DNA from 2 places in the Lacticaseibacillus sp. 30 genome. Region 1 is predicted to be linked to the other one. Evidence: riboswitches for the same ligand, from Rfam matches in the RefSeq annotation. Region 1 holds a riboswitch; the other holds the start of a gene.
The links. Region 1 has a riboswitch for thiamine pyrophosphate ahead of ACWPAB_RS04480 (ECF transporter S component). Riboswitches for the same ligand answer to the same signal wherever they lie in the genome.

Region 2: it holds a riboswitch for thiamine pyrophosphate, as region 1 does, so the genes downstream of both, thiT (energy-coupled thiamine transporter ThiT) here and ACWPAB_RS04480 (ECF transporter S component) in region 1, are expected to answer to the same signal.

Annotation. Positions count from the first base shown of each region.
Region 1 covers NZ_JBSOQX010000004.1:179,824-185,339, forward strand. The annotation lists gene thiW (energy coupling factor transporter S component ThiW) at 1-193, opposite strand, end outside; gene tenA (thiaminase II) at 174-866, opposite strand; gene ACWPAB_RS04470 (energy-coupling factor transporter transmembrane component T) at 954-1,601, opposite strand; gene ACWPAB_RS04475 (ABC transporter ATP-binding protein) at 1,606-2,949, opposite strand; gene ACWPAB_RS04480 (ECF transporter S component) at 2,956-3,522, opposite strand; TPP riboswitch at 3,679-3,768, opposite strand; gene ACWPAB_RS04485 (hypothetical protein) at 3,792-3,998, shown strand; gene ACWPAB_RS04490 (hypothetical protein) at 4,332-4,580, opposite strand; gene ACWPAB_RS04495 (GNAT family N-acetyltransferase) at 4,850-5,491, shown strand.
Region 2 covers NZ_JBSOQX010000014.1:9,354-14,869, reverse strand. The annotation lists gene ptsP (phosphoenolpyruvate--protein phosphotransferase) at 1-464, shown strand, start outside; gene ACWPAB_RS09945 (sugar porter family MFS transporter) at 763-2,175, shown strand; TPP riboswitch at 2,257-2,354, shown strand; gene thiT (energy-coupled thiamine transporter ThiT) at 2,397-3,002, shown strand; gene purE (5-(carboxyamino)imidazole ribonucleotide mutase) at 3,288-3,773, shown strand; gene purK (5-(carboxyamino)imidazole ribonucleotide synthase) at 3,770-4,885, shown strand; gene purC (phosphoribosylaminoimidazolesuccinocarboxamide synthase) at 4,879-5,516, shown strand, end outside.

The sequences.
Region 1 (5,516 bases):
ACGCCATGCGAATCAGAGCACAACCAAAGGCCATGATGGTGGCATATAGCGGTCCCATCATGGCAGCTGCCACGACATTGACCACGCTGGACATAGGTGCCATCCCTTCAATACGAAATAAGGGTGAAAGCACCACATCCAAGGCGATCATCATCGCTAATATTGCCAGTTTCTTAACCCTGCTTTGTGTCATCAACCTTTGCTCCTTTCGGCCACGCTTCTAAGTGATACGCCATCTCCCAAAAGCTGTATTCCATTTGACTGCTGATCCGAAACGCAGCCAGCATTTGTTGCTGCTCAGTCGGCATGCTTTGGTCGTACAACCGATCAATCAACGCAATCGCCGCTCGCTGATCGTCCGCGTTGTCCGCACCGCTATAAGTGTCAATCCAGCGCTGATAAATCGGCACGGGTGATTTTCGTTGCTGCAACTGCTGTGCCACCTCCTGATACAAACATGGACATGGCAGCATCCCCGCAATCGCCACATGCGGCGTGCCTTCAACCAATTGTCGGTACATGTGGGAAACATAGTGATACGTGGTCGGCGCAATCGTGGTGGCCGCCAGCTCAGTTGTTGAGATGTTCAATTCGGCGAAAAAATCGTGGCGTATCGTAATTTCACCTTGGGCCAAACCTTCAGCCGACTGCAGCGCATAAGCTTTCAATTCCGGCTCCTGCGTCTGTGCGGCAATCAGCGTATATAAATGTGTAAAATGTTGCAGATAATAAGCATCCTGAATCAGATAAAAGCGGAAAATCGCCGGATCAAGAGTGCCAGCTTGTAGCTCCGTAATAAATGGGTGAGTGAAGCTGCCTTCCCAGTACGGAACAACTTGCTGCCGAGCTTTTTCAGAAAATTTCATCATCGTTTGCTCCTTTAATTCTATCTATCTTGACCATATTCAAAGCCTAAAAACAGTATTTTTACTAGAATCAAGTTTTTTATGACGTTAATGGCCAATAAGATTCACCATCACGAACACTGCGCCTGCCATCAACAAACCGCGGCGGGAACTGATCAATTGCCGTTGAACCGTTCGCGAACCGCCTTCTGTGTAGCCATGCGCATACATGGCGGTCACATACTGATCCTGCCAAGCCATCGCAACGAAGATGACCTTGACGTAAATCAGCGGCGACCAAGGACGCAGTTTCTGACCGCGCAGCAGACTCGCTTCCCGAAGATCAGCCACTTCCCGCATGATTTGCGGCAGGGCATGGATGACCACTAATAATCCATAGACAAAATTCGGCGATAGTTTATGCTGCTCAAGCCACAACAACAACGCTTCCAAATCAACACCAGTGAGAAACACCAAGCCCAAAGCCGTAAACGCGTATGTTCGGACAAACAGTAACAGCGCATAAGATGTGTCTGTTGCATGAAGCGTGATGGCCCAATAACTGCTCGCGGCTGGGATCAACGGCAGCAGCAGTAACACGATCAAGCTTCTAAAGGCTCGCCGCCACCCAAGAAATCCCAGTGCTAACACGATCAACGCGACATTCAGCTTCACCGCGTGACTAAACGAAATCTCTAGTGTTAAGGCTAGAATCAAGAGGCTCAAGTTGAGTGCATCTGTCTTCTTCTGTGCCATCACGTCACCCCTGCACAACCTGCAACCGCTGATTGGCTAGCAAAACCTGTTGCTGGCTGATACCAGCTAACGGTGCCAATCGGTGCGTCACAATCAAAAACGCTTGCGTGGCCGACTTAGCCTTAATCCACGCGGCAAAGTACTGACAGGCGCGATCATCCAAGCCGCTAAATGGTTCATCTAGTAGTAAAAATGACAAATCTAAGCTCAGCATCGTCATCAACTGAACCATCTTTTTCTGGCCTTCACTCAACTGGTAAAGACTAGTGGTCTGCTTTTCTGCTAGTCCAAGATAAGCTAATGCGGCTTGCTGTTTTTCCCGCACCGTGGCCGGTAACGCCGGCCCAAACGCTAGCTCATCTGCCAGTGTCAACGTCACAAATTGTTTTGCCGCGTCTTGCACGGCCAGCGTCATGGTTTGATAAAGTCGTTTCCGGCGACGTAAGCGTTGTTGACCAAGGAACATACGGCCTTGATAGGGATGCAGCTGCACCATTGATCGCAATAAGGTGGACTTGCCACTCCCATTGGCCCCAGTCAAGGTGGTGATGCCATCGTTAAAATCCCAACTCGGTGCTTGAAGCAAGATATGGTGATTTTGCTGGCAGACAACGTTTTCCAGATGGAAGATTTTATTGGTCGCCTGCCGTGGTTGCGTGAGGTTAAAATGCGTCGGTAGCGTGGTCAGCGTTGCGAGTGGTAGCCGACTTAGCTCGCCATTTTTCAAGTCAACCAGTTGATCTGCCACATCGGCATAATCTGTCAGATCATGCTCTGCGATCACAATTGTTTTGCCATGATCACGTAACGTCCCTAATTTTCCAATTAGCACATGGCGACTTGCCGGATCAATGCTGGCAAACGGCTCGTCCAGTAGCAAAATCGGTGCATCCATCGCCAGCAAAACCGTTAACGCCGCGCGCTGCTTTTCGCCACCTGATAAGGTACTCAAGTCACGATTCAGCAATGCCTGAGTCTCCCCAAGGGCAACCGCCTGGGCAAAGCGCCGCTGAATTTCGGCAACCGGCAAATTTAGATTTTCCAAGGCAAAAGACAACTCACCGCTCAAGGTTCGCATCGTAAACTGTTGGTCAGGGTTTTGAAACATCATGCCAACATGCTGTGCTTTGACTTGCATCGCGGCGTTCCGATCATCATGACCATCCAGCAAAATCGTGCCTTCGTATGGCATCGCTGCAAATCCCGCGATCAAACTGAGCAAAGTCGACTTCCCGCTGCCGCTATCACCGGTTAAAACGGTTAGTGCTCCTGTTGGAAATTCAAAATTCAAGTCCGTAAACAAATCCGTCTCGCGATGAAACCGTATCGCTTTTAACACAATACTCATTTGCCGCTACCTGCTAGCCAAGTGCTTGGCACCAGCCGCCTGTTCATAAAGTTTCAGAACGAGTTGGACCAGCACAACGCCGAAAAAGATCACTGACAACAAGCGAACCACCACAAGCGCCAAAATCATGCCAAGACTGTAAGCGCCGTATCCAAGTTTGAAATACTCGTAGGTAAAACTGAACACCGTGGTCCCAATCGCTGCGTACAAAAGACTCACGACGTCATAACGCCGATAACGTGTCACCATAAAGCCGGCCTCGCTGCCCAAACCTTGAACAAATCCAGAAAGCAAGACTGCTGGCCCAAAGTACGACCCGTAAAGCATCTCCGCTAAAGCAGCGAAACATTCGCCTAAAATTGAACTGCCTTTTTTTCGCAACAGCATCGTCGTCATCGGCGCCGCCATCACCCACATGCCAAACAACAATTCATTGGCAAACGGTGCATAACCCAGCGGTGTCAAAGCAGCTGCTACAACGGCATAAATCGCATCGGCACCCATGAAAACACCGCCGAAGAGGAAGGCTAAAAACGCCAGCAAAACCACATCGCGCAAAGACCATTTATCCATCAAAATAACCCCCGTTTTCCTCAAATAAAGACAGACGGGGGCTAAAAACGCGAATCATTACCAATCACGCCAACACCTATTCATGTTCAAAAAAGGACCCATCACCAAAATTTGGTGGGGCCCATGAAAACACAAACAAGCATCGTTACAGAACGATTCACTTCTTCGACATTTCCCTGCGGCAGTCCTAACTGCATCAGGTTCCATGGGTATCATCTCAGCTTTACAGCACCCCAAATGTTTCTATTCGATTGTAAAGGGAGTATATCATGTTTTATTTGGAACCGCTAGCAGGCAAGTGTCAACTGACGCAGAAACCTGATACTGAATTTGATATCAACGTGTTGGCGTTCGCCGTGCTTAAAATGATTTCTCCACTAGAAAAAGACTCACAAGTTATGCTATTCTTGAAACAGAAAAAGCCGCCGCGTTCCCGCGCGACGGCCGGGCAGAAATGCCCTCACAGAACCATCTAATGAACGATGGCTGCTAGAATAGGCAACTAAAAGCCGCGGTATCCCAGCTGAAGGAATGCGGCTTTTAGTTTGCCTATTTTTCTCGAACTTTGTCGAGCGCCTGTTGGCATTCGGCCACTGCTAAAATGCGCTCACTGGCGCAGAAGCCTGATACTGAATTTGATATCAACGTATTGGTGTTCGCCGTGCTTAAAATGATTTATCCACTAGAAAAAAGCTCACAAGTCATGCTATACTGAGGTCAGAGAAAAAGCCGCCGCGTGCAACCGCGACGGCCGGGCAGAAATGCCCTCACAGAACCATCTAATGAACGATGGCTGTTGGAACAAGCAACTAAAAGCCGCGAGATTCCCCTGAAGGATGCGCGGCTTTTAGTTTGCCTATTTTTCTCGGAGTTGCCCGAGCGCCCTGCGGAATTCGGCCACTGCTAGTAGCAGTCTGGTACTGGCTTTGACTAGCCTTGTTAAGGCAGCCACCAGTATCACGCACGAAACCACACAGGCCGTGATCGTCGTTAATGCAGCGACCACAGACAAGCTTGTGTACCTTTTTCTTCAACGTGTGGCTGATAGGTTTCCCCATACGCACCACCACCTCTCTGATCCGATACCACCGCTCATTATCCTTTTCTGTGTTGCAATCAGTCTATCAGAATAACCGATTCCGTGATGCCTTCGTGACAGCTATACTGCTTTTTAAAAAAGCTTGTTCGAAATTTACAAGCACTTCATCTCTAGGTAAAATGGCGCATATATCATTCTTTTTGTTCCACATATTTTTATCTATTATTTTCTAGAAGTAATGATCAAAGCTATTATTAATCATCATGCCCTTTTAAGGAGGCCATCCCCATGAAAACCACAATCCGCCCCGAACAACCGTCAGATTATCGCCAAGTTGAAACTATTCATCGCAATGCTTTCTGGAATCTTTATGTCCCCGGCGCTGATGAACATTATTTAGCGCATATCATTCGAAATCATGCCGATTTCGTTCCTGAACTGGATCTTGTGCTTGAACGCAATGCACAAGTGATTGGCAATATTATGTACACGAAGGCCAAGTTAGTTGATGAAAATGGTAATGAGAAAATGATTCTGACGTTTGGTCCGGTCGCCATAGATCCAGCCTTCCAGCGGCAGAGTTTTGGTAAGCAATTGATGGAAACGTCTATGAAACGCGCGACTGAACTTGGTTACGACACCATCGTGATTTTTGGCGATCCAGACAACTATGTCGAGCGCGGGTTTAAAAGTTGTCAAAAGTTCAACGTTTGGGCTGCAGATAACACCCAGCCCACCGCGATGCTTGTGAAAGAGCTCGAGCCAAATGTATTGGATGGCAGAAAGTGGACTTATCACGAGAGTCCGGCGATGAGTTATGACAAAGAAGCGGCTGAACAATTTGATGCCACCTTTCCGGCGAAAACGAAAGATTACCAAGCTAGTCAGGAAGCCTTCTATATTTTGAGTCACTCTGTGTTAAAGTCGTGATGCCAGCCATGAATAGATTTTGAAG
Region 2 (5,516 bases), on a different contig from region 1:
TATCTGATGATATCCAACTTGGCATTATGATCGAAATTCCTGCAGCTGCAGTTTTGGCTGATCAGTTTGCTAAGTACGTTGACTTCTTCTCCATTGGTACAAATGACTTGATCCAGTACTCTATGGCCGCTGATCGTGGGAACGAGCATGTTTCCTACCTGTATCAGCCATACAACCCATCCATCCTTCGCCTAATCAAGCATGTGATTGATTCGGCACATAAGGAAGGCAAGTGGGCCGGTATGTGTGGCGAAGCTGCTGGTGATCCAATCATGGTACCACTGTTGCTTGGTATGGGTCTTGACGAATACTCAATGTCCGCAACTTCTGTCCTTAAAGTCCGTAGCTTGATGAAGAAGCTTTCGACAGCTGATATGGCTAAGATGGATGAAATTGCTTTGAACCAAAATATCACTAATGATGAAAACGCTGATCTGGTTAAGAAAACAACTGGTCAGAAATAAACTTTCATTATCAGAAAGAGGCTATTGACTGAATAAGTTGACGGCTTCTTTTTTTGACCAAAATTTGATTTTGATCGGGCTCGCTAGCATTGATTTTTCTGAAACCCGCTCGAAAATGGGACTTTAACTTTGCCATGCAAAAAGGTGATTGCGCGACTATTTGTCGGCATCTGAACAGTGACTGACTGCAGACTTTTCAGAAAAGTGTTAAGGTTATTATGTAAACTAAAAATTGAGTTACTGATTCATGGTATGGCACTGTGAGCGGTGGTTCATTTGGACTTGTAGGGGGAATTGCATGTATCAATCAAAAACACACAATCATCGATTTACCGGTCACCTTGCGAGTGCGAAGACACGGTTGCGGCTAGTAGCTTTGATTTCAACGATGGGTGGCCTGCTTTTTGGCTATGACACTGGGGTGATCAATGGCGCATTGCCTTTTATTTCTTCGGAACTGAAACTTGCCCCTGGATCACAGGGTTGGGTCACCAGTAGTTTGACGCTGGGTGCTGCTTTTGGTGCCATCTTAGTCGGTCGTTTAAGTGATCGCTATGGGCGCAGGCGGCTCATCACCATGTTAGCGGGCTTATTTTTTCTGGCAACGGTAGCCTCGTCACTTTCCCCGAGTGCTGGCTGGCTGATTGGCGCACGGCTGATCCTTGGATTAGCCGTTGGTGGCGTCTCTGTGCTGGTTCCGAGCTTTTTAGCAGAGATTGCCCCAACGAGTCATCGTGGACGGTTAGTCACACAAAATGAGCTGATGGTCGTGACTGGCCAGTTACTTGCTTTTGTTCTCAATGCCTTTTTAGGAACCACTTTTGGTAACGTTCCGGGTATCTGGCGCTGGATGATTGTATTGGCAGTCATTCCGGCAATTATCTTAGGTATCGGTACTTATTTTGTTCCGGAATCTCCTCGTTGGTTAATGATGAAAGGATGGCCGGCAGCAGCACGTTCAAGTTTGGAAGTGTTGCGATCTGCTGCTGAAGTGCCAGCAGAGATTGACCATTTGAAACAGAATCTTGCCGAAGATGCTAAACATAAGCAGGCGAGTGTTCGAGCATTGAAAACCAAATGGATTCGCCGACTGGTTCTGATTGGCATCGGCCTAGGCGTCATTCAGCAAATTGCTGGTATCAATGTCATGATGTATTATGGCACCTCAATTTTACAAATGACGGGTTTTGGGCGAGATAGCGCCTTGATCGCCAACATTGCCAATGGGGTTACTGCCGTTGCTGCAACGATTGTGACGTTGCAATTGTTGAAGCATGTTCCGCGGCGGCCAATGCTGATTGTGGGATTGATTGGCTCAACCGTGGCGATTACTGGTGTCACTTTCGCTAGTCGACTACCAGCGGGTTCGCCATTCCGGGCATTTGCAACAATCGGGATGATGATGCTGTTCTTGGCGTTCTTCCAAGGCGCTATCAGTCCAATGACTTGGCTGCTGATGTCTGAAATCTTCCCTGAACAGGTTCGGGGTATAGGGATGGGTGCTGCAACCTTCTGCTTGTGGTTAGCTAACTTTGGTGTTGGCGTTCTGTTCCCGATTGGTCTGGCCCAAATAGGCATGTTCTGGACATTCGTTTGCTTCATCGGGACAAATTTGATTTCATTGCTTTTCGTTCTGATTTTTGTGCCGGAAACGGCTGGACGCTCCCTCGAAACTTTGCACCGAGAGGAGAAAGCCCGCTTAAATCATTAATGACAAGCCATTTGTTCAAGACCAAAAAGTTGCGCTTTACAAAAAGTTTGATACCATAAAGGTGTATCAACAATTCGATGAACCTTCACAAAGGGGAGCCATTGGCTGAGAACGGGGAAACCCGGACCCTTCGAACCTGTTCGTTAATGCGAGCGTAGGGATTTGTGAATGGTCGGAAGCGACCTTCTTTGTGAACGGGGACTCACTAGGAGGCTTTTTTTATGCAACAGCACAAGCAACTTGTTGTCATTTTGGAAACTGCGATCATTGCAGCTTTTGCGATGGCATTGACTTATATTCCACATACCACGGGTGTTTCGGCAATTGAACTGAATTATGGTCTGATTCCAATTGCTGTTTTGGCTATGCGGCGTGGGTTAGTTCCTGCAGCATGGGCAGGCTTTGTCTGGGGGATTTTGGATCTGATTTTGCGTGGTATTGGCGGTGGCAGTGTCTTGAATCCTTTACAAGGTATTCTTGAATATCCGATTGCGTTTACCTTGGTCGGTTTAATGGGGTTGACGTTTGCATCTTTCCAAAAGGCAGTGCGCGGTAGTGAAAAAGTGAAGGCGAGCGGCTATGCCTTTGCTGGTATTATTATCGGCACATTTGCTAAATACTTTATCCATTTCATCGCTGGCGTTGTTTTCTGGGGTGCGTATGCGCCTAAAGGAACGAATGTCTGGGTATACTCGTTGATCGTCAATGGCGGATCAGCGTTATTCAGCACCGTCTTAACAATTGTTGTTGTTGGTGTATTGCTCACCGTTGCCCCGCAACTCTTTGTTGCTAAGGACGGCAAATCATTTTCAACGAAGGCTGCCTAAGTTTAAGACTTCAACAACGCATATCTGATGAACGCACATCGCTCTGTGATGTGCGTTTTTTTGTGCGCGAGTAGCAGCCTTTGGCGATGGCGACTGCAATAAGTTGTCAAAAGGAATATTAGCAACACAGATGTGATTTCAGACATTGAAAAGCTGACTGGTTAAGATTTTAAAAGAGAAACACGAACGATTATTAATATAACATTGAGAATTGTTCTCATTTTTATTGAATCTGTCGGGCTGACGTGCTATTCTCAAAACATCTTAAAGAAAGCGGGGAACGAGATGCAAAAAGTAGCAGTGGTCATGGGGTCAACCTCTGATTGGCCGACCATGCAGCAAGTGACGGCTCAGTTAACGTCATTGGCTATTCCTTATGAGAAGCGGGTTATTTCGGCTCATCGGATGCCAGACGAGCTGGCGGATTTTGGTAAACAGGCAGTGGCACTGGGGTTTGGTGCAATTATCGCCGGTGCAGGCGGCGCTGCTCATTTACCTGGAATGCTCGCCGCTAATACATTGCTGCCAGTTATCGGGGTTCCCATCAAAACACGAACATTAAATGGGGTTGATAGTCTACTGTCAATCGTGCAAATGCCTGGCGGGGTCCCGGTTGGCACGATGGCCATCGGTGATGCCGGAGCTGTCAATGCGGCGTTGTTCGCTGCCGCTATTTTAGCGCTGAACGATTCAGAACTGGCTGACCGACTGCAAGCTTTTCGCGATGCTCAAACTAAGCGTGCCAAAGAAAGCGAGGCCGCGCTTCAATGATTGATGTAGTGACGTCCCCAGCAACAATTGGCATCATTGGCGGCGGTCAGTTGGGACGCATGCTGACACAAAGCGCCAAGTCGATGGGTTATCGCGTCGGTATTTTAGAGCCGACACCCAATTCGCCAGCCGGTCAGGTAGCAGATTTCCAAATCACTGCCCCATACAATGATCAAGCCGCCTTAAAGCAACTGGCAGATGCGTCGGATGTGCTCACATATGAGTTTGAGAATGTTGACTTAGCCGCGTTGGAAACCGTTCGCAGCGAGACGCGGATTCCTCAAGGTACCGCCATTTTGGCGATAACCCGCGATCGGATCAAAGAAAAGACTTTTTTAAAGACACATGGGGTACCGGTGACGCCTTTTGCCGCTGTCAACCGTGCCGCTGAGTTGGCACAAGCAGTCGCGACCATCGGCTTACCAAGCATCCTGAAGACGACCACTGGCGGTTATGATGGCCATGGTCAGCAAGATATCAATACACCAGATGATTTTCCCGCCGCCCGCGAACTTTTGACGCATGGTCCTTGCATTCTCGAAAAACGGCAGCAATTTGATCGTGAAGTCTCCGTTATGATGACACGTGATGGCCGCGATCAAGTGCGTGTTTTTCCGATCGTTGAGAATCGCCATCAGCACCATGTTTTGCATCTCACGCTTGCGCCTGCACCGAACATCTCGCCGGTGTTAGCCAAAAAGATTGATGATCTCGCGACTAAAATTGCGCTTGGCCTGGATCTTCGTGGTGTGTTGGGCGTTGAGCTCTTTATCGAAGGGGACAATGTGGTGGCCAATGAGTTGGCTCCGCGTCCGCACAATTCCGGACACTACTCGATTGAGGCATGCAACTTTTCACAATTCGATGCACATATTTTGAGTATTTGTGGCTTACCGATACCGCCGATTACATTGAAGCAGCCAGCGGTTATGCGCAACCTGCTCGGCGACGATTTAACCATTGCCAAACAGAAATGGCCTCAGCATCCTGAATGGCACATGCATGATTATGGTAAAGCCGAAATTCGCCCCGGTCGCAAAATGGGTCATCTTACGGTAACTGATGATCGTAATGTGTTGGACATACTTAAACAAATGGAGGCAGCATGGTGAACAAAACAACATTATTGTATACCGGCAAGGCAAAGCAGGTTTATGCAACCGATGATCCTGATGTGTTGTGGATGGCATACACCAATCAAGCCACAGCATTAAATGGCGAGAAAAAAGCCCAGATTGCCCACAAAGGCGAATTAAATCGGGCCATTTCGACGTTACTGTTTAAGGAATTAACAGCTGTCGGTATACCAACGCATTATCTTGATTCGCCGGACAGCACGACGATGATCGTCAAAAAAGCCGCGATGTTGCCGCTTGAAGTAGTTGTGCGTAATTATGCATCCGGTCATTTTGTCACCAAGTTCAATGTTAAGCCGATGATGAAGCTCGACCCGCCAATCCACGAATACTATTACAAGTCTGATGAACTTGGCGACCCGTTCATGAATGAAGCCCAAATTTTCGCTTTGCACGAAGCTACGCCTGAACAGCTCAAGCAAGTGCGCGCTTTAACTGATCGCATCAATACTTATTTGATGCAACGGTTTGCGGCGATTGGGATCACCTTAGTTGATTTCAAACTCGAATACGGCACGCTCAAGGATGGCACTTTGGTACTGGCTGATGAATTGTCTCCGGATAATTTTCGCTTAGTTGATCAACAAACCGGGGCATCGCTCGATAA